2 regions of the Rhizobium sp. TBD182 genome follow, and region 1 is predicted to be linked to the other one. Evidence: predicted binding sites of a transcription regulator. Region 1 holds the regulator's gene; the other holds the start of a gene.
What was found. Region 1 encodes HrcA, which represses chaperone genes, less so after heat shock. Its sites were predicted from a motif close to GTTAGCACTCNCNNNNNGNGAGTGCTAAC; they were not measured.
Positions count from the first base shown of each region.

Region 2: the regulator HrcA is predicted to act here: its motif matches at 7,368-7,396, upstream of groES (co-chaperone GroES).

Region 1 covers NZ_BDLN01000001.1:1,504,866-1,515,670, forward strand. The annotation lists gene lptC (LPS export ABC transporter periplasmic protein LptC) at 1-170, shown strand, start outside; gene T18_RS07530 (LptA/OstA family protein) at 184-750, shown strand; gene lptB (LPS export ABC transporter ATP-binding protein) at 760-1,569, shown strand; gene rpoN (RNA polymerase factor sigma-54) at 1,723-3,273, shown strand; gene hpf (ribosome hibernation-promoting factor, HPF/YfiA family) at 3,508-4,089, shown strand; gene ptsN (PTS IIA-like nitrogen regulatory protein PtsN) at 4,172-4,633, shown strand; gene grpE (nucleotide exchange factor GrpE) at 4,764-5,399, opposite strand; gene hrcA (heat-inducible transcriptional repressor HrcA) at 5,513-6,604, opposite strand; gene rph (ribonuclease PH) at 6,741-7,457, shown strand; gene rdgB (RdgB/HAM1 family non-canonical purine NTP pyrophosphatase) at 7,475-8,119, shown strand; gene hemW (radical SAM family heme chaperone HemW) at 8,125-9,324, shown strand; gene dnaA (chromosomal replication initiator protein DnaA) at 9,399-10,805, opposite strand, start outside.
Region 2 covers NZ_BDLN01000001.1:1,181,471-1,192,275, forward strand. The annotation lists partial or broken gene T18_RS27590 (pseudouridine synthase) at 1-598, opposite strand, end outside; gene T18_RS05990 (nucleoside deaminase) at 670-1,128, shown strand; gene T18_RS05995 (hypothetical protein) at 1,181-1,834, opposite strand; gene ileS (isoleucine--tRNA ligase) at 2,040-4,943, opposite strand; gene T18_RS06005 (bifunctional riboflavin kinase/FAD synthetase) at 5,212-6,192, opposite strand; gene T18_RS06010 (TIGR01459 family HAD-type hydrolase) at 6,236-7,084, opposite strand; gene groES (co-chaperone GroES) at 7,454-7,750, shown strand; gene groL (chaperonin GroEL) at 7,825-9,459, shown strand; gene T18_RS06025 (hypothetical protein) at 9,961-10,395, shown strand; gene T18_RS06030 (DoxX family protein) at 10,657-10,805, shown strand, end outside.

The DNA of each region.
Region 1 (10,805 bases):
ATCTGAAGGCTGGAAAAATGAGCAGTAAAGAGCCGGTTTCGATCAAAACAAACGACGGCGCCATTGTTGCGCAATCGATTGATATCGCGGATAATGGCAAGACTATTACATTTTCGGGGCAGGTACGCGCACGTATCGCTGCATCCAATATCAAGAATGAAGGCAAGTGAGAGCCCGGTCCAGATGATGCAAATTTCCCGTCCCGTTTCCCTTGGCAAATCCGCAGGCGTTACAGCCGCAGCTTTTGCTTTTTCCTGTCTTGCAACCGTGGCTTTCGCTCAGAACACCACCAGCAACATGACAGGCGTCAAGCTCTCCGGCGACCAGCCGATCGCTATCGAAAGCGATCAGCTCGAGATTCGGGACCAGGAGCGCAAGGCCTATTTCACCGGTAACGTGAAAGTTGTGCAGGGCACCACCACCCTTCAGGCCGGCAAGATGACGGTCAATTACAAGGGTGAAGGTTCCTCGCTCACCAGCGGTGACGCCAATATCGAAAAAATCTTCGTCGACAATAACGTCTACCTGACGTCCGAGACGCAGAAGGCCACGGCCGATCACGGCGAATTCGACATGGCGGCGCAGACCTTCATTCTGACCGGCAAGCAGGTTGTGCTGTCCGAGGGCGCGAATGTCTTCACCGGCTGCAAGCTCACTGTTCTGATGAATTCGGGGCAGGCAAAGCTTGAAAGCTGCGGCGGCCCTGTCCGGATCATGCTCGATCCGAAATCGCAGCAGAAGAAACAGTAGTCTCACCTCGTGAAGATAGCCTCGATCTCAAAAATATTTGGCGGTGGGCGCGACCGACCTGTGGACGCTGCGTCGCAGGCCGACAAGGCTCGCTATGACGGCACCCTGATCGCGCATGGTCTGACGAAGACCTATAATACACGGCGCGTCGTCAACGGCGTCTCGCTGGTCGTGCGCCGTGGTGAAGCCGTGGGGCTGCTTGGCCCGAACGGCGCGGGCAAAACCACCTGTTTCTACATGATCACGGGCCTCGTACCCGTAGATAGCGGCAAGATCGCCATCAACGGCAACGACGTCACCACCATGCCGATGTACAGGCGTGCCCGCCTCGGTGTCGGCTATCTGCCACAGGAAGCCTCCATCTTCCGTGGACTGACAGTCGAGGAAAACATCCGCGCCGTGCTGGAAGTGCACGAACCTGACAGCGCCAAGCGCAGCCGCAAGCTCGATGAGTTGCTGGAAGAGTTCCACATTGCGCAGCTGCGCAAATCGCCCGCTGTCGCGCTGTCGGGCGGCGAACGTCGCCGTCTGGAAATCGCCCGTGCACTGGCGACCGATCCGACCTTCATGCTTCTGGACGAACCTTTTGCCGGCGTCGATCCGATCTCCGTCAGCGACATTCAGAACCTTGTCAGACATTTGACCGCGCGCGGGATCGGCGTTCTCATCACTGACCACAATGTCCGCGAAACGCTCGGCCTCATTGACCGCGCCTATATCATCCATGCCGGTGAGGTTCTCACCCATGGCCGTGCAGACGATATCGTCAACAATCCGGATGTGCGCCGGCTCTATCTCGGCAATAATTTTAGCCTTTAAGCTCCCGGGCGCGAAAGATTCTTCATCGCGCCCCGCAGTGACGCTTGACCAAACATAATAAAAAAGCAATTTTTGGGCCAAGTTTCGTTGCCAGCGCAAAATTTATGAAATTTGTGGCGACGAAGAAGCTGTAAGGGGAGTTTCGCGTCCGCCATGGCATTATCTGCCAGCCTTTTGCTGCGTCAAAACCAGTCTCTCGTGATGACACCGCAACTGATGCAGTCCATCCAGCTGCTTCAGATGACGCATTTCGAACTGACGCAGTTCATCGCGCAGGAGGTGGAGCGCAATCCTTTGCTTGAAATTGCGGCAAACGACGGCGATTTGAGCAGCGATAGCCCTGTTGATGCGGAGAATTTCGGCGATGCCGACAGCGAAGGGTCCGACAAGTCCGCGCCGGTAACGGCCGACAGCGACGACTGGTACGGCGATCGCGCGGCAAATCTCGGCGAACAGCTCGACACCAGCTTCGAAAATGTCTTTCCTGACGATACCGAACCCAGAAAGCCCGACGCACCCGAACTGGCGGGGCAGTGGAAATCCATGCCCGGGCAGGAGTCAGGCGAGAGTTACGATCTCGACGACTTCGTTGCCGCGAAACAGACCCTCGCCGACCATCTCAATCAGCAATTGCCTCTCGCCATATCCTCTGTGGAAGACAGGATGATCGCCGATGCGCTGATCGGCCAGCTCGACGAGACCGGATATATCGCCGTAGATGCCGTCGAAGACGTCGCTGAACGGCTGGGGGCGGCGCCTTCGGCAGTGGAGCGCATTCTGGAGACGCTTCAGGGCTTTGATCCTCCCGGCGTGTTTTCCCGCTCGCTGAGCGAATGTCTGGCGATCCAGCTTGCCCAGAAGGACAGGCTTGATCCGGCAATGCGGGCTTTTATCGACAATCTGGAGCTTCTGGCGAAACGGGATTTCGCTTCTCTAAAAAAACTCTGCGGCGTGGATGAGGAAGACCTTCTCGACATGCTGGCGGAAATCCGCACGCTCAATCCGCGTCCGGGCGCTGGTTACGATTCGACCGTTTCCGAGACAATCGTTCCTGATATCATCATTCGCCCCTCCTCTGCCGGCGGCTGGCTTGTGGAAATCAACCCCGAGACCCTGCCGCGCGTGCTCATCAACCAGACCTATTTCGCAGAGGTTTCAAGGCACAAGTCGCGTGAGGGAGAGGATCAGGATTTCCTTTCCGAATGCATGCAGACGGCCCATTGGCTGACCCGCAGCCTCGACCAGCGCGCTAGAACGATCATGAAGGTGGCGACCGAAATCGTGCGCCAGCAGGACGCCTTTCTCGTCAATGGCGTGGACCACCTGCGCCCGCTGAACCTCAAGACGGTGGCCGACGCCATCAAGATGCACGAATCCACCGTCAGCCGGGTGACGTCGAAAAAATACATGCTGACGCCGCGCGGCCTGTTCGAGCTGAAGTATTTCTTCAGTGTTTCCATCAGCTCGGTGGAAGGCGGTGACAGCCATTCTGCAGAAGCGGTGCGTCACCGCATCAAGGCGATGATCGCGCAGGAGGCCGCCGACGCAGTGCTTTCCGATGACGATATCGTCGATAATCTGAAAAAGAGTGGTATCGATCTTGCCCGCCGCACCGTGGCCAAATATCGCGAGGCGATGAACATCCCATCCTCCGTTCAGAGACGGCGCGAGAAGAAGGCCCTGGCCAGACTGTCGGCGTTCTGAGCGGTGGCGCTGGTCACGTTTTCAGGGCTTTCCAGCCGCACCATTGACTCTTGCTACGGCAAGGGCTAGAAGCCCGCCGCACACGTAAGCAAGGTCATTTGTAACGGATTCATCTCCGCCGTCCATGGGCGTAAAATTCGAATGGGGGCTTTTAAAGGCCTTCGAAACGCTTGGATGCGCGCGCGGCTTGACGTAAGCTGGTACTCGCAAATCACTACAAAAAGGAAATTTTCCATGAGTGTGCGTGTATCTGGTAAACATATGGAGATCGGCGAATCTTTCCGGCAGCGGATTGAGGACAATATAGGTCTGGCAGTTACCAAATACTTCGATGGGGGGTATTCAGGCCAAGTGACCGTAGAGAAGTCCGGATCGCGTTTTGCAGCCGATTGCAAACTGCATCTCGATACGGGCGTTGTATTGCATGCGGCGGGTCAGGCAAATGATCCGCAAGCGAGTTTCGATGCCGCCGCCGAGCGTATCGAGAAGCGCCTGCGTCGCTACAAACGGAAGCTGAAGGACCATCACCACAATGGTTCCGCGGCGAACGGCGCGATGTCGGAAATCTCCTATACGGTAATGGATGCTGTCCCCGATGAGGACCACGAGGTTCCGGAAGACTACGCACCCACGATCGTTGCGGAAAGTTCGAAACAGATAAAGACGATGTCCGTCGCCAGCGCCGTGATGGCGCTCGACATGACGGACGAACCGGTTCTGCTGTTCCGCAGCCCCGGCAAGGAATATCTCAACATCGTCTACCGACGACATGACGGCAATATTGGCTGGATCGACGCGGAAACGATCAAGAGCTGAACAGTCTGACAAGACATGGGAGGCAGAGCGCGAAAGCGTATCTGCCTCCTGCATCGTCTCGATGGCATGAAGGAAAAAGAGAATGGCGTTGGCAGATTTGCTGCAACAAGATGCGATTATTCCCGCCCTCAAGGTGAATTCCAAAAAGCAATTGCTTCAGGAGCTGGCCGCAAAGGCAGCCAGAATTACCGGAGTCTCGGAACGGGAAGTTTTCGACGTCATCCTCCAGCGTGAGAAACTCGGCTCCACCGGTGTGGGGCACGGCATTGCCATTCCGCATGGCAAGCTGAGCAGCATCCATCAGATCACCGGCGTCTTCGCACGTCTTGAAACACCTGTTGATTTCGAGGCGCTGGATGACCAGCCGGTCGATCTGGTTTTCCTGCTGCTTGCACCCGAAGGCGCCGGCGCGGATCATCTGAAGGCGCTATCGAGAATTGCCCGAGCTTTGCGCGACCCCGAGCTGGTGGCCAAGCTGCGTGCCACCGATTCCGACACGGCAATCTACGCCTTCCTCAATCAGGAGCAGGCGACCGCTGCCTGATCAAAGGCTGCCGACGGTCCTTTCCATGGACAAAAAAACGCGCCCTTGAGGCGCGTTTTTTATTGGAGCATTTCAAACAAAAGCGCGTCCCGGTTTTTATATCCGGACGCGCTTTAGATGAGGGAATGCCTCACGCATCCTTCTCGTTGACGGAGGCGGTGCCCGGCTCGGGCGCTGCGGCGGTCTCCACCTTCGGGCCACCCTTTGAGACGCCAACCATGGCGGGGCGCAGCACCCGGTCACCGATGGTGAAACCGGCCTGAACCACCTGCAGTACCGTGTTGTTCGGAACTGCTGTGTTCGGAATTTCGAACATCGCCTGGTGGAAATTCGGATCGAATTTCTGGCCTTCCGCATCGATCTTTTTGACGCCATGGCGCTCCAGCGTCGAGAGCATCGAGCGCTCCGTCATCTCGACACCTTCGATCAGGCCGTTGAGACCGGCTTCGCCATTGGTCTTGAGTTCGTCAGGAATGGCTTCAAGAGCGCGGCGAAGATTGTCGGAAACGGCAAGCATGTCGCGCGCGAAAGCGGCGAGAGAATAGGCCTTCGCATCCTTGACTTCGCGCTCGGTGCGGCGACGAAGATTGTCCATTTCTGCTGCAAGACGCAGGAACTTGTCGCGCAGATCGGCATTTTCGGCCCTGAGCAGTTCGATCGGATCGGGCTCGGCAGCTTCCGCCGTCTCTTCCCCTGTAAATGCGGGTTCGACAAACTCTTCGGCGACGTCCGCGTCAGGTCCGGGCTTTTTCGTATCGTCGGTCATGACGTTCTCCAGATTTGAATATTGTTGGTTGCGCCCGATATCGAGGTTTGAAGGGCAAAAATCAAGGCTTGCGGCGAAAAGCTTGCCGCATTCTCTAACCTTGCGGGCTTGTCCTATCTCTGCTTTCGGGAAAGGCGGGCCATAATTTGTGCGGTGTAGTCCACCATAGGCACGATACGGGCGTAATTGAGCCTCGTGGGACCGATGACGCCGACGGCACCCACAACGCGATTTTCCTCATCCCGATAAGGTGCCACGATCAGTGACGAGCCTGACAGCGAGAAGAGCTTGTTTTCCGAGCCGATGAAAATCCTGACGCCTGAGCCACTTTCCGCAAGGTTGAGGATCTCGATGAGGTTTTCCTTGCGCTCCAGATCGTCGAACAGCAGGCGCACACGATCGATATCTTCCTCACCGGCCAGACCTTCCAGCAGGTTGGAGCGTCCGCGGACGATGAGGCGGCCGAGCTTGCCCTCTTCATTGTCGCCCGCCCATATGGCGAGACCCCGTTCGATGAGGTCCTGCGCGAGCGTGCCGAGTTCCGACTGCAATTCGGCACGCTGCGTCTGAAACTGGCCCCGCAGTTCCTGCAGCGTCTGCCCGGAAAGATGGGCATTGATGAAATTTGCCGCCTCTGTCAATTGCGATGACGAAATGCCGACCGGCAATTCGATGATACGGTTTTCGACCTGATTGTGGTCCCCCACCAGCACGGCAAGCGCCTTGGTGGGCTCCAGCCGGATGAATTCAACGTGCTTGAGAATGACGTCGCTCTTGGCCGTCAGCACCAGGCCGGCACCGCGCGACATGCCTGAAAGCATGCGGCTTGCCTCCGTCAGCAACCCTTCCAGCGATTGCTCGTGGCCGGCGACTGGACCGATCTGGCGGTCGATACTGGCTCTCTCATCGGCGGGCAGATCGCCCACCTGCATGAATGCGTCCACGAAGAAGCGCAGCCCCGTCTGGGTGGGCAGTCGCCCGGCGCTGATATGCGGCGAATAGATGAGACCGAGTTCCTCGAGATCGCTCATGACGTTGCGAACGGAGGCCGGTGAAAGCGACATCGGCAACAGCCGCGACAGGCTGCGCGACCCCAAGGGTTCGCCGGTGTCGAGATAGCCTTCGACGATGCGCCGGAAAATCTCCCGCGACCGTTCATCCAGCAACGATGCCTGATCTTTTGAAAGCGGTGCGGAAAAGCCCATATCATCCGTTCTTTATCGTCAAAACTCTGTCCGTACCAATATAATGCGTTGCACCGCTGCGGCAAAATGGAAATTGGCTTTGCAAAACCCCGGGGCGCGCCTTAGAAGGCAGGAACCAACATGGAGAGTGGATCATATGCGGCCTTCAGGCAGAAAAACCGATCAGATGCGCAAGGTTTCCTTCGAGCGCAATTTCTCGAAACATGCCGAAGGTTCCTGTCTGGTCAAATTCGGTGATACGCATGTGCTCGTCACCGCAAGCCTTGAGGAAAAGACGCCACCGTGGCTGCGCAACAGCGGCAAGGGCTGGGTCACCGCCGAATACGGCATGCTGCCGCGTTCCACCCATGAGCGGATGAAACGCGAGGCCTCAGCCGGCAAGCAGGGCGGACGCACGCAGGAAATCCAGCGCCTCATCGGCCGCTCGCTGCGTGCAGTGGTCGACCTGCAGGCGCTTGGCGAGCGCCAGATCAGCATCGACTGCGACGTCATTCAGGCCGATGGCGGCACGCGCACGGCTTCCATCACCGGCGCATGGATCGCCCTGCATGATTGCCTGAAGTGGATGGAAACTCGCAACATGATCAAGGTCGAGAAGGTCCTGAAAGACCATATCGCCGCGATCTCCTGCGGCATCTTTGCAAAACAGCCGGTCATCGATCTCGATTATCTCGAGGATTCCTCCGCCGAGACCGATGCGAATTTCGTCATCACCGGCTCCGGCGGCATCGTCGAGGTGCAGGGAACCGCGGAAGGTGCCCCCTTCTCCGAAGAGGAATTCCTGACGCTGCTCGGTCTTGCAAAGGCCGGATGCAGCGAACTGGTGGCCCTTCAGAAACAGGCAATAGCCTGAGCCGACAGGAAAACGTCATGCGCAAGCTCGATACCAGAACGATCGTTGTCGCCAGCCACAACAAGGGCAAGATCGCCGAAATCGCCGACCTGATCGGGCCTTTCGGCTTTTCAGCCAAATCGGCTGCGGAGCTGAACTTCGTGGAGCCGGACGAGACAGGCACCACCTTTGAGGAAAATGCTGCCATCAAGGCGCTTGCGTCTGCGAAGGCGTCCGGCCTGCCGGCTCTGTCTGACGATTCCGGTCTGGTCATCGATGCGCTGGATGGCGCGCCGGGCGTTTACACCGCCAATTGGGCGGAAACGGCTGACGGTACGCGCGACTTCGCCATGGCCATGCAGAAGGTCGAGGATGCGCTTGCCGAACGCGGTGCAACGAAGCCGGAAGACCGCACGGGCCGCTTCGTCAGCGTGCTGTGCCTTGCCTGGCCGGACGGGCATGTCGAATATTTTCGCGGCGAGGTGGAAGGCACGGTGGCGTGGCCACCGCGCGGAACAAGCGGTTTCGGCTATGACCCGATCTTCAAACCGGAAGGTTACGACACCACATTCGGTGAAATGACCGCAGACGAAAAACACGGCTGGAAGCACGGCGATGCGTTTGCGCTCTCCCACCGTGCCCGCGCGTTCAAAAAATTCGTCGAAACCTGTCTGGAGGCATGAACCCGATGACCGGGGAGCACCAACTTTCTGCCCCCGGCGCGTCGCTTCTGCCGGATACGGGCGATCCCGGTTTCGGGATCTATCTGCACTGGCCCTTCTGTGCGGCCAAATGCCCCTATTGCGATTTCAACAGCCATGTCCGCCACCGCCCGGTGGATCAGGAACGGTTCACTGCGGCGTTCCTCAGCGAAATGGCAAAGATGCGGGCGCTCAGCGGTCCGCGTGTCGTTACCAGCATTTTCATGGGCGGCGGCACACCTTCGCTGATGGACCCGCAGACCGTAGGCGCGCTTCTTGATGGCGTTTCGCGCTTCTGGCATGTACCTGATGGTATCGAGATCACCATGGAGGCTAATCCTTCAAGCGTCGAGGCGGAGCGGTTTCGCGGTTACCGGGCAGCCGGCGTCAATCGCGTCTCGCTCGGCGTCCAGGCGCTGAACGACCGGGACCTGAAGTTCCTTGGCCGTCTGCATGATGTTGCCGATGCGCTTAAAGCCATCCGTCTGGCGCGGGAGATTTTTCCGCGCATGTCCTTCGATCTGATTTACGCCCGCCCGAACCAGACGGTGGCCGAATGGGACGCTGAGCTGAAGGAAGCCGTCTCCTACGCCGTCGACCATCTGTCGCTCTATCAGCTCACTATCGAGGAAGGCACGCCGTTCTACGGGCTGCACAAGGCTGGCAAGCTGATCGTACCGGATGGAGAGCATTCGGCGGTGCTTTATGAAGCGACGCAGGAAATCACCGAGCGTTACGGCATGCCGGCGTACGAGGTTTCCAATCACGCCCGCCCCGGTGCGGAAAGCCGCCATAACCTGACCTATTGGCGTTATGGCGATTATGCCGGTATTGGACCCGGTGCGCATGGACGCCTGACCAATGGCGCTTCCAAGCTCGCCACCGTCACCGAGCGCCATCCCGAAACCTGGCTCGAGACCGTCGAGCGTGAAGGCCACGGCATGGTCGATCAGGAGCTTCTCGGCGTCGACGAACAGGCAGACGAATTGCTGCTGATGGGCCTTCGCCTGCGCGAAGGCATTGATCTTGCTCGCTGGAGCGATCTCTCCGGCCGCGAGCTCGACCCGGAGAAAGAGGAATTCCTGCTGCAACACGGCTTCGTGGAACGGATCGGCAATTCCCGCCTGCGCTGCACTCCTTCCGGCATGCTTATTCTGGATGCCGTGGTCGCCGATCTCGCCTGCTGACCGGCAGCCTGCCTGGTCCTGAGCCAATCAACAACCGAGAAACCAATAAAAAAGCGGCCCGAAGGCCGCTTTTTTCATGCGTTGTTTTCGTTGATAAGGCGCTTCAGCAGCTCAACCTCGTGGCCGAGCTTGGTGTCGCCGGAAATCAGATCCTCGATCTTGCGCACCGCGTGAAGAACCGTGGTGTGGTCGCGACCGCCGAAACGGCGACCGATCTCGGGAAATGAGCGCGGTGTCAGCATCTTGGCCAGATACATGGCGATCTGGCGCGGCTTGACGATGACGCGGGTGCGACGGTTGGAAACCAGCTCCTGCCGCGACACATTATAATGCCTGGCGACGATGCGCTGAATATCCTCGATACGGACGCGCTTGGCCTCCCCACTGCCGACGAGGTGCGACAGCAACTCATCGACACGGTCAACCGAGAGGTTCGGCTCGAAAGAGCGTCGGAACATCAGCTGGTTGAAGGCGCCTTCAAGCTCGCGTCCGCTCGCTGTCACGCTTTTGGCCACATGGGTCAGTATTTCGTCCGAAATCTCGAAAGACGGATCGTCCTGACGCGCAGAACCCATGCGACGGTTGAGCATTTCGTAGCGCATGTCGTAATCGGGACCTTCGATCTCGATAGCCATGCCACCCTGAAGGCGCGAACGGACACGCGGATCAAGCGATTCCAGCTCCCACGGCGCGCGGTCAGCGGCCACGACTACCTGCTTGGCGCTGTCGAGCAGCATGTTCAACAGGTGGCAGAATTCGTGCTGGATCATCTTGCCCTGCAGGAACTGCATGTCGTCGATGACAAGAAGGTCGATATTTCGCAGGGTGTCCTTCAGCGTCAGCGCATCATTGTCGCGGATCGCGGTCGCAAAACGCCACATGAAGTATTCGGCCGTCAGATAGACCACACGCGGGTTGCGCGGACTGTCGATGGCGGCATTGGCAATCGCCTGCAGAAGGTGTGTCTTGCCAAGCCCGACACCCGCATGAATGAACAGCGGATTGAAGCGCACAGCACCGGCACCCGCTTCAGCGATCGTCTTTGCCGCCGCAAGCGCGACGCGGTTGGACGAGCCCTCGACAAAAGTGTCAAAGGTGAAACGTGTATCGAGCGGCGAACCGAACAGCGGCCCGGAGCTACCCTGCCGCAGCGTCGCCTGCGCCGCCGCAGGCTGTGCAGAAGGTGCTGTCGCCGGCTGCGACGGAATGAAGGACTTGTTGCGCGCAACCACGCCCATGTCCTGAACGGGCTGCACCCGTTCCTCGACCTGCGCGGGGCGGGCCGGGCGGCTGGCGGAGCGGACAAGAATTTCCACCTTCAGCACGTCCGGATCCTCGCTTTGGACGAGACTGGTGATCAGATCCATATAACGGTTGTTGATCCAGGACTTCAGAAAGGTCGTCGGAACGGTAAAACGGACGACGCTTTTCGAAACGGTGTGGAGTTTGAGCCGTGCAAACCAGCTTGCATAGACCTCGGG
Region 2 (10,805 bases), 320 kb from region 1:
GCTTGTCGAGCGCTGCCTGATCGACCTCGCCATGGGCGCGCACGCGGTAGCGGCGCAGCCAGCCGGTCGTCGGCAGTTCCAGCACGCGCGAGAGACCGCCATCATTGGTCAACAGCAGCAGGCCTTCGGTATTGATGTCGAGGCGGCCGATAGAGAGCACACGCGGCAATTCACCCGGCAGATTGTCGAAAACGGTCGGGCGGCCTTCCGGGTCGGAATTGGTCGTCACCAGGCCAGCGGGCTTGTGGTAAAGCCACAGGCGCGTGCGCTCAGCCCCGCGGATGGGCATGCCATCCACTTCGATCTTGTCGGAAAGAGTCGCGTTCATCACCGGAGTGTCCAGCTTGACGCCGTTCAGCGACACGCGGCCTTCCATGATCATGCGCTCGATATCGCGGCGCGAGGCAACGCCGGCGCGCGCCATGATCTTGGAAATGCGCTCTGGCTTGGTGCCCATAACGGCTTCCTGCACCGGAGCCGCCTTGGCTTCTACCGGTTTCTTTTCACGCTCTGCGGCGGGCTTGCCGGGGCCTTTCGGCTTCTTGTCGCGGCTAAAAGTCTTGCCACCGTCACGCTTCGGCTTGTCTTTAAAAGTCATTTGCTGTTTGCCTGTTGTTTGGGCTGTCCTATCAGGTCCAAGCACAAGGGTTAAGAGGAAATTGAAACGCAATGGCCGAAAGGACGCATTTCATGGAACTGGCGCTGGCGGAAGCCCGTGCCGCCGGTGAGCGGCAGGAGGTTCCGATCGGCGCAGTCCTGGTTATGGACGGTCGCGTCATCGCCCGTTCCGGCAATCGCACCCGTGAATTGAACGATGTGACGGCGCATGCCGAAATCGCCGTGATCCGCATGGCCTGCGAGGCGCTGGAACAGGAACGCCTGCCCGGTGCCGATCTCTATGTAACGCTGGAACCCTGCACCATGTGCGCGGCGGCGATCTCGTTTGCCCGCATCCGTCGTCTCTATTACGGTGCGGAAGACCCGAAGGGCGGCGCGGTGCATAGTGGCGTGCGCTTCTTCAGCCAGCCGACATGCCACCACGCGCCTGATGTGTATTCGGGGCTGGCGGAAAGCGAAAGTGCTGAAATTCTGCGGAAATTCTTTCGCGAGAAACGTCTCGACGAATAAGCAGCCGGCGGGAGATGCAATCTTTCCCGCAGGCCATAAGCCCTTCATTTTATCAGAAGGGGTTCCACCAGGGTTTGCCGGTGTTTGCCATCGCCGCTTCTTTCTTACGGCGCTTTTCCTTCTTCTGCTCCGGCTCACCGAGGTCAGTCAGCTGATCCTGCGGAACGCTACGATATTCCTGCGGCGGATCGGTCAGGAACTTGCGCTGGGCGTTGACGACAGAGCCACCCTGGGCATCTGCCTTGGCCTTGCGGAAGGCTTCCCATTTCTGGCTTTCGGTCATCTGGCCGGCCGTGCCGTTGCCGGCAAGCAGCGGTGAGCGGTAATGCGGATTGTTCTTATTGGCATCCGCCTCGTCGCGCAGGCGTTCACGGGTCTCTTCCGGCGATTCGACCCATTGCGGGTTGTTTTCGCGGCTGGCCATGTTCTGCTGCGGCGTCGTCAATTGCTCGGCGCGGGACTGGGCGGGGACAACGAGACCGGGACGCGGGCTGTACTTCAGGTTACGTTTTTCCTGATCGTTGCCGGTGATCGAAGTCGCGTTGCCGAGGTCGTCTACAAGCTGTTCTGCCGCAGTCTTGCCCGTACCATAGGTCGGGCTCGTGCAGGCGCTGAGCAGCACGCCTATCGCCGTGATACCTGCAACCGTGCGGAACATGCTCAAACCCTGCGCGTTATCCTGCCCAAAAGCCTTCATCGTCTTCATAAAAACCCTTCCAGCCGTCCGTCCCATTGCGCCAGACATCGTCTTTCGGCAGGCGGTAGCCCGCATTGCCGTGCAAATCCGGCCATTTTCAGGCAGGTGTACCGGATGAAGAGCTAAAGCGCAATTCATCCGGCCATTTTCCTCGCGCATCGGCCCGAAACTCGAAATCGATTTTTCGACAGGAACGATGCGCAGCAGCTTTAAATCATCCCAACGCGGCAAGCTCGCGCAGTGCCGCCGCATCACGGGCCGAAACCTCCGGATAGTCCGGATCGGAACCGACATCGGTGGTGATGCGCCAGGAGCGTGCGCATTTTGCGCCTTCCGCCAGCTTCTGCTCGACCACGACCTTTGCGACCTCCGGCAAGCGGAAGCCATCGGCAGGGCCTTCATCGCCGACCACCGAAATGGCCGAGGTGATGCAGATTTCGGCAAAATCCTGCCCGGAGAGAGCCGCCAGAAGATCGGCGTCGGCAATGTGCACGATGGGCGCTGCCTCAAGCGAGGAGCCGATACGCTTTTCACGGCGTTCCACTTCGAGCGCACCGGTGACGACCGTGCGGACCTTGCGGATTTTCTCCCACTTCGCTTCCAGCGCGTCGTTGTTCCACTCCGCCGGAATTTCCGGGAACTGGGCGAGATGCACCGATTCCGCATCCGGATAGCGCGAAAGCCATGCTTCTTCAGTGGTGAAGGGCAGCATGGGCGCAAGCCATGTGACGAGGCAATCGAACAGCTTGGCGATGACCGACAGCGATGCACGGCGCTTCAGCGACGACGGCGCGTCACAATAAAGCGTGTCCTTGCGGATGTCGAAGTAGAAAGCCGACAGCTCCACATTTGCGAAATCGATCAGGGCGCGGGCGATCTTCTTGAAGTCGAAGGCGTCGTACCCGTCGCGCACGACCTTATCCAGCTCGGACAGGCGGTGCAGCACCAGCTTTTCCAGTTCAGGCAGATCGGCATAGGCGATCTCCTCGCCCTTGTCGTGGGCAAGCGTGCCGAGCATCCAGCGCACGGTGTTGCGCAGCTTGCGATACGCGTCGATATTGGTCTGGATGATGGCCTTGCCCAGACGCTGGTCTTCCCAGTAATCGGTCGTCATGACCCACAGGCGCAGGATATCCGCGCCGGACTCTTTCATCACGTCCTGTGGTGCAACAACGTTGCCGAGAGACTTGGACTGCTTGCGGCCCTGCTCGTCCATGGTGAAGCCATGGGTGACGACGGCGTTATAGGGCGCGCGGCCGCGCGTCGCGCAGCTTTCCAGCAGCGACGAATGGAACCAGCCGCGATGCTGGTCCGATCCTTCGAGATAGACATCCGCCGGCCACTTCATGTCCGGGCGGTCTTCCAGCGTGAAGGTATGAGTGCAGCCGCTATCGAACCACACATCGAGGATGTCCATGACCTGCTGCCATTTGGCGTGGTCATGGTCATTGCCGAGGAAACGTTCCTTGGCGCCTTCGGCGAACCAGGCATCCGCACCTTCAGCCTCGAAGGCCTCGAGGATGCGGGCGTTGACAGCCTCGTCGACCAGAACCTCACCTTGCTCGTCGGCGAAGACCGCGATCGGCACGCCCCAGCTGCGCTGGCGCGACAGAACCCAGTCGGGCCGACCTTCGATCATGGCGCGCAGGCGGTTCTGGCCGGATGCCGGAACGAAACGGGTCTGGTCGATGGCATCAAGCGAACGCGAGCGCAGCGTCGTCCCGTCGCCCAGTTCCTTGTCCATATAGACAAACCACTGCGGCGTGTTGCGGAAGATCACCGGCTTCTTGGAGCGCCAGCTATGCGGATAGCTGTGCTTCAGACGGCCGCGCGCGAACAGGTTGTTGGCAGCGATCAGCGCCTTGATGACGCGCTCGTTGGCATCGCCCTTCTTGCCGTTATCATCCATGACGCGGGCCGCGCCGCCTTCGGCAGACGGGCCGAAACCGGGTGCGTCCTCGGTGTAGAACCCGTCATCGCCAACGGGGAACGGGATGGCCGGCGAAACGCCGCGCGCTTCCAGCTCACGCTGATGCGCGGTCCAGACGTCAAAGTCCTCGCGGCCATGGCTCGGCGCAGTGTGCACGAAGCCCGTGCCTGCATCGTCGGTGACGTGGTCGCCATCGAGAAGCGGAACCGGGAAATCGTAGCCAAGCGACGCCAAAGGATGGGCGCAGGTGATGGCGGCCAGTTCTTCAGCTTTCACATCGCGCACGAACTTGAAGGTCACCTTCGCCTTGGCAGCAGCCTCATCGGCAAGCTTTCTGGCGAAGATCAGCTTTTCACCCGGCTGCGGACCGAAATCGTTCTGCGCGCTTTCGACTTCGAACAGGCCATATTCGACCCGCGAGGAGAAGGCGATGGCGCGGTTGCCGGGGATGGTCCACGGCGTGGTTGTCCAGATGACGACAGAGACGCCGGAAAGAGCTGGCGCAGCGTCCTTCACCGGGAACTTCACCCAGATCATGTCGCTTTCAACGTCGTGATACTCGACCTCGGCTTCCGCCAGCGCCGTGCGCTCGACAACCGACCACATGATCGGCTTGGAACCGCGATAGAGCTGGCCGCTCTTGGCGATCTTCAGCAGTTCGCCGGCGATGCGGGCTTCCGCGTGGAAGTTCATGGTTGTGTAGGGGTTTTCGAAGTCACCCTCGATGCCGAGGCGCTTGAACTCTTCCGACTGAACCTTGATCCAGCCAGCCGCGAAGTCACGGCATTCCCTGCGGAACTCGTTGACCGGAACCTCGTCCTTGTTCTTGCCCTTGGCGCGGTAGGCTTCCTCGATCTTCCATTCGATCGGCAGGCCGTGGCAATCCCAGCCGGGCACGTAATTGGCGTCGAAACCGCGCATCTGGAACGAGCGGGTGATGACGTCTTTCAGGATCTTGTTCAGCGCATGGCCGATGTGGATGTTGCCGTTGGCATAGGGCGGGCCATCATGCAGCACGAATTTCTCGCGACCGGCGGCGGAGGCGCGGAGCTTTTTATAAAGGCCCATTTCCTGCCAGCGCTTCACCGTTTCCGGTTCTTTCTGCGGCAGGCCGGCACGCATCGGGAAATCCGTCTGCGGCAAATAGAGGGTCGAGGAATAGTCGAATTTTTCTGCGGTGTCGCTCATAATTGTACCGTTGTTGCGCGCCGTGTCGGTCGCGCCGTCTCAATTTCAAAGAGGGCAAATACGGAAAGCGCCATGTCAAATGCCATGACGAGCGCCAAAATCCCGGACCTTCCGGCTCTTCAGAGCGGGCGGAAGGCCGGGCCAATAATTCGGCCTATCTGAACTTTAAACAGCAACCGGTATTGGGACATGGCCGGTTGTTTATGCGGTTTTCCGGCAAAAAGGAAGTGAAAAGCGACGACAATCCGGGACAGGATTATCTGCCCGCTCAAAATGCTATCTTCGCATCCAATTCACTGAGCGGCCGCACGCCTGACAGCATCGCCCGCGCCTCTTCCTCATCCCGCCTGATCTGCGCGACCAGCGGGTCCAAGCCGTCAAATTTCAGCTCGTCACGCAGGTGCCCGAAGAAGGATACCGAACACACCTCACCGTAGAGATCACCGGAAAAATCGAAGACGTAGGTTTCCAGAAGGGCCGCACCGTTATCGGTGACCGTCGGGCGGTAACCGAAGCTTGCAACGCCATCGTAAATCGCCCCGTCGGGGCGGCGGAACCGCACGGCATAGATGCCGGCTTTCAGCTCCGTTTCGGGTGAAAGCGCCATGTTGGCCGTTGGGTAACCCAGAGTTCGCCCCAGCTTCTGGCCGCCTATGACTTCACTTTCCACCGTGAAACGATACCCGAGTTGTCCGGCGGCACCTGCCACATCTCCTTCGCACAGAAGCGAGCGGATACGGCTCGAGGAGACGACATCCGCGCCCTCGTCGCGAAAGGCATCCACGAGCGTCACGTCGAAGCCGTTGCGCTTGCCGGCCGCCATCAGAAATGCCGGACCACCTTCGCGGCCCTTGCCGAAATGGAAATCAAAGCCGGTGACGACGGCGCTGGCGCCCAGCCAGTCGACCAGAATGGAATTGACGAACTCTTCCGCCGAGCGCTGCGAAAACTCGCGGTCGAAGGGGTATTCGATGACCGAGCGGAAACCGATGGCCTCGAGAATACGTGCCTTCAACGGCGCAGGCGTCAGACGGAAGACCGGCGTGTCAGGGCGGAAGACGGAACGGGGATGCGGTTCGAAGGTCAGCACCAGTGCCGGTACGCCACGCGCCTCGGCCAGTTCCAGCGCACGGTCCAGAACGGCACGGTGGCCGCGATGCACACCGTCGAAATTGCCGATCGCGATGACGCCGCTGCGCAAGCCTTCAGGCAGCGGCTCCTTTTTTTCATTGCGATGAAAGACGGTCATTGCAGTCGATCCATTGTTTACGCCGGCTTACGCCAGACGTTTCCTAGGCAAGGCGGGGCATCCACCAGCCGGGAGCCGCGCCCTGCCCCTTCAGATAGGCGTTCAGAAGCGCCTCGTCCGTCTGGCCATTCAGCGTATATTCGGCGGCGTGAATGCCGCCGCTGATATAAAGAAGGTTGAGGCCGCTCGCAATTGCGCCCTTCACATCCGTCGGCATGCCATCGCCAATGGCGAGCACGCGATCCTTCGGGAAATCGCCGCGCACTTCTTTCGCCGCCGCAAGGCAGGCTTCATAGATCGGTGCGTGCGGTTTGCCGGCAATACGGACTTCGCCGCCAAGCTGTTCGTAATATGCTGCCATGGCGCCGGCGCAGGGAATGATGCGCTCGCCGCGCTCTACCACCAGATCGGGGTTGGCGCAGATCATCGGCGCCTTGCGGGCGATGAAGCCTTTCAGCATTTCCGTATAGTCTTCCGGCGTTTCCGTCTCGTCATCGAAGAAACCGGTGCAGACGACGGATTCCGCTTCCACCTCGCCGACCCGTTCGACATCGAGACCTTCCAGCAGCGGCATGTCCCGCTCGGGGCCGAGCAGAAAGACTTTTCTTGGGCCTTCCGCGATCAGGCCCCGGGTGACGTCTCCCGATGTGATGATGCGGTCATAGGCCTCATCCGGCACGCCGAGAACGCGAAGCTGGGCGATGACACCGGGGGCCGGACGCGGCGAATTGGTGATGAGCACCACGGTCTTGCCGGCCTTGCGCGCGTCGTGCAGCGCAACCGCCGCATCCGGGAAAGCGCTAACGCCATTATGCAGCACGCCCCAGACATCCGAAAGAACAACGTCGAACCCATCAGTGATTTCGCCGAGGGTGAGAATGCGATGGGCCATGATATGCTTTCCGGGTGCGAAAAAAGGGTGTGCGTCACATGGCAAAGCAGGACGCCGATGGCAAGGAAAAAAGCGGCGCCAGGCCTGCCTCCGGACCACCGGCCACCATCCGAACATAAAACCCCTCTACGCCGAAAACGAAGGCTGCCTGAAAAAGAGCGATTTGTCCTCGTCCGTCATAGCGTGGAAATTTTCTGTCATGGAACGCTGGTAACCATAGGCCGTGAAATTTTTCCGGCAATGCGTTCTTGACTCCGGGGGGACGCCTCCTTATCTCGGCTTTGCTGGCACTCCAACAAGAGGAGTGCTAACACCCATCACGTGAACCTGCAAAAGGTTCCTGAAGTCATTTGATCGAGGGATTAGGCAATGACAAGCACCAATTTCCGCCCGCTTCATGATCGCGTCGTCGTTCGTCGCGTTGAGTCCGAAGCAAAGACCAAGGGCGGCATCATCATTCCCGATACCGCCAAGGAAAAGCCGCAGGAAGGCGAAATCGTCGCCGTCGGTTCCGGCGCTCGCGATGAGGCCGGCAAGGTCGTCGCTCTCGACGTCAAGGTTGGCGATCGCGTCCTGTTCGGCAAGTGGTCGGGCACCGAAGTCAAGCTCGACGGCGAAGACCTTCTGATCATGAAGGAAGCCGACATCATGGGTATCATCGGCTGATTTCGCCGCACCCATCGTTTCCTTAAATTTCAAGCCGGACCCCGTCCGGCCATTCGAAACCAGGAGTTTTGAAAATGGCAGCCAAAGAAGTCAAATTCGGCCGCACAGCGCGCGAAAAGATGCTCAAGGGCGTCGACATTCTCGCTGATGCAGTGAAGGTCACCCTCGGCCCGAAGGGTCGTAACGTCGTTATCGACAAGTCCTTCGGCGCACCGCGCATCACCAAGGACGGCGTTTCTGTCGCCAAGGAAATCGAACTCGAAGACAAGTTCGAGAACATGGGCGCACAGCTCGTTCGCGAAGTTGCCTCCAAGACCAACGACATCGCCGGTGACGGCACCACCACCGCAACGGTTCTGGCCCAGGCCATCGTTCGCGAAGGTGCAAAGGCAGTTGCTGCCGGCATGAACCCGATGGACCTCAAGCGCGGTATCGATCTGGCCGTTGCTGAAGTCGTCAAGGACCTTCAGGCCAAGGCCAAGAAGATCAACACTTCGGAAGAAGTTGCACAGGTCGGCACGATCTCTGCAAACGGCGAGCGTCAGATCGGTCTCGACATTGCTGAAGCAATGCAGCGCGTCGGCAACGAAGGCGTGATCACCGTTGAAGAAGCCAAGACCGCTGAAACCGAACTCGAAGTCGTCGAAGGCATGCAGTTCGACCGCGGCTACCTGTCGCCTTACTTCGTGACCAACCCGGAAAAGATGGTTGCGGACCTCGAAGACGCATACATCCTTCTGCACGAAAAGAAGCTTTCGAACCTCCAGGCCATGCTGCCTGTTCTCGAAGCTGTCGTTCAGACCGGCAAGCCGCTCGTCATCATCGCTGAAGACGTAGAAGGCGAAGCCCTTGCAACGCTCGTCGTCAACAAGCTGCGTGGCGGCCTCAAGATCGCTGCCGTCAAGGCTCCTGGCTTCGGCGACCGCCGCAAGGCCATGCTGGAAGACATCGCCATCCTGACCGGTGGTACCGTCATTTCCGAAGACCTCGGCATCAAGCTCGAAAGCGTTACCCTCGACATGCTCGGCAAGTCGAAGAAGGTTTCGATCTCCAAGGAAAACACCACGATCGTTGACGGTGCTGGCCAGAAGTCCGACATCGAAGGCCGTGTTGCCCAGATCAAGGCGCAGATCGAAGAAACCACTTCCGACTACGACCGCGAAAAGCTGCAGGAACGTCTTGCCAAGCTCGCTGGCGGCGTTGCCGTGATCCGCGTTGGCGGTTCGACGGAAGTTGAAGTGAAGGAAAAGAAGGACCGCATCGACGACGCTCTCAACGCGACGCGCGCTGCTGTTCAGGAAGGCATCGTACCGGGCGGCGGCGTTGCCCTGCTGCGTTCTTCCACGAAGATCACCGTCAAGGGTGAGAACGACGACCAGGAAGCCGGCATCAACATCGTCCGCAAGGCTCTGCAGTCTCTGGTTCGCCAGATTGCAGAAAACGCAGGTGACGAAGCTTCCATCGTTGTTGGCAAGATCCTCGACCGGAACGAAGACAACTACGGCTACAACGCCCAGACCGGCGAATATGGCGACCTGATCCAGCTCGGCATCGTCGACCCGGTCAAGGTTGTTCGCACGGCCCTGCAGAACGCAGCTTCGGTTGCTTCGCTGCTGATCACCACCGAAGCCATGATCGCCGAACTTCCTAAGAAGGAATCGGCAATGCCCCAGATGCCTGGCGGCGGCATGGGCGGCATGGACTTCTAATCAGTCCTGTCACTGGAATACGAAAGGGCGGTCTTCGGATCGCCCTTTTTTCGTTGGCGCCCATGCCCCTTGTGAGAGCTGGCGCGATATCTTCACTTGCCGGGATCGGGCTTAAAAAATATTGTCTCTTTTTGAAACAGCGATAACTTTAGTCGGCTTGTTTTTGGCAGCGCGTGCAATAATCGGGTGCCGATAGAGGCGAATCACAATTGCCGATGGGGCGGATTTTCGCCCTCTCCAGTTTATAAGCACGACATTTAGTTGTCTTTTTTTCATATATTTCGCGATTACGATGAAGGAATACATATTATTTTTGATTTTCTCTCTGACAGGTTGTTGTGGGTAGAAGAAAATAAACTATAAGTCAGCGCCCGTGAGGGTGCCGCGGCGGGATGCAAGCATTGAAGGGGTTCGATGCTTGGCAAGCACGCTCGAATGCGGATGGCGATGAAAAATCAACTTGGCAGCGACGCTTGAGATTGCAGCGCTGGTACGATGTTCATGCGGGGGCGCGATTTGTTCGAAATATCAAGACGCAACGATGCTCTGCCTGCGGCCGCGACAACCATGCCGGATACTCAGACCCTGTCGCATTTCTTTATTTCGGAGGAATGGAGCGGCGATCTTTCGAGCGGCGTCATCAAGCTTGGCGAACATGCATCTTTCATGCATGGGCTGCCGCAGGGTGAGTGCGGCCTGCTCAGCCTGATCCGGTGTTACGATCGGGGTCACCACGACCGCGTGCTCGAAATTTTCGAACAGGCTTCCGCCGCACCCTCACGCTTCTGCTTTTCCACCGGCCTGTTCACCCTGCCGGCAATGCGGCAGCCGCTTATTTGCATGGGCGAATCCTCGGGTTTCGAGATCGGCCAGCAAGGGCGCATTTCGGGGCTCTTCCTGTTTCCGCGTTTCGAGGATATGCGCTTCGCCGCCTAGCGCGTTTCCAGTGAAACTGCGCAGCGGCTTTATGTCAGGAAATTTTTTTAAAACAAATGGATAGATCGAGTCGAATGGTCCCGTTCAAACGGGGATGCGCGCTCAATGTCATTGAACGACATTGTTGGTCGTTCACAAAATGAAGACAATTTGTCTTCTATTGTTCATCTTTATAGATGCATGATTTTCGGTCATTGATATCTCCAGACATCACCTTGCAGTTTAACCGGCGACACGCCGATCACTTACCGGAGATACTCCATGTCCAGCAGCCAGAACGCTCTCGTTCTCATCGCCCGCATTCTGCTTTCCTTCATCTTCATCTATTCCGGCTTCGGCAAACTCACCGATCCGGCTGGCACTGCTGGCATGATCTCGGGCGCCGGCATGCCTGCCGCAACCGCGCTTGC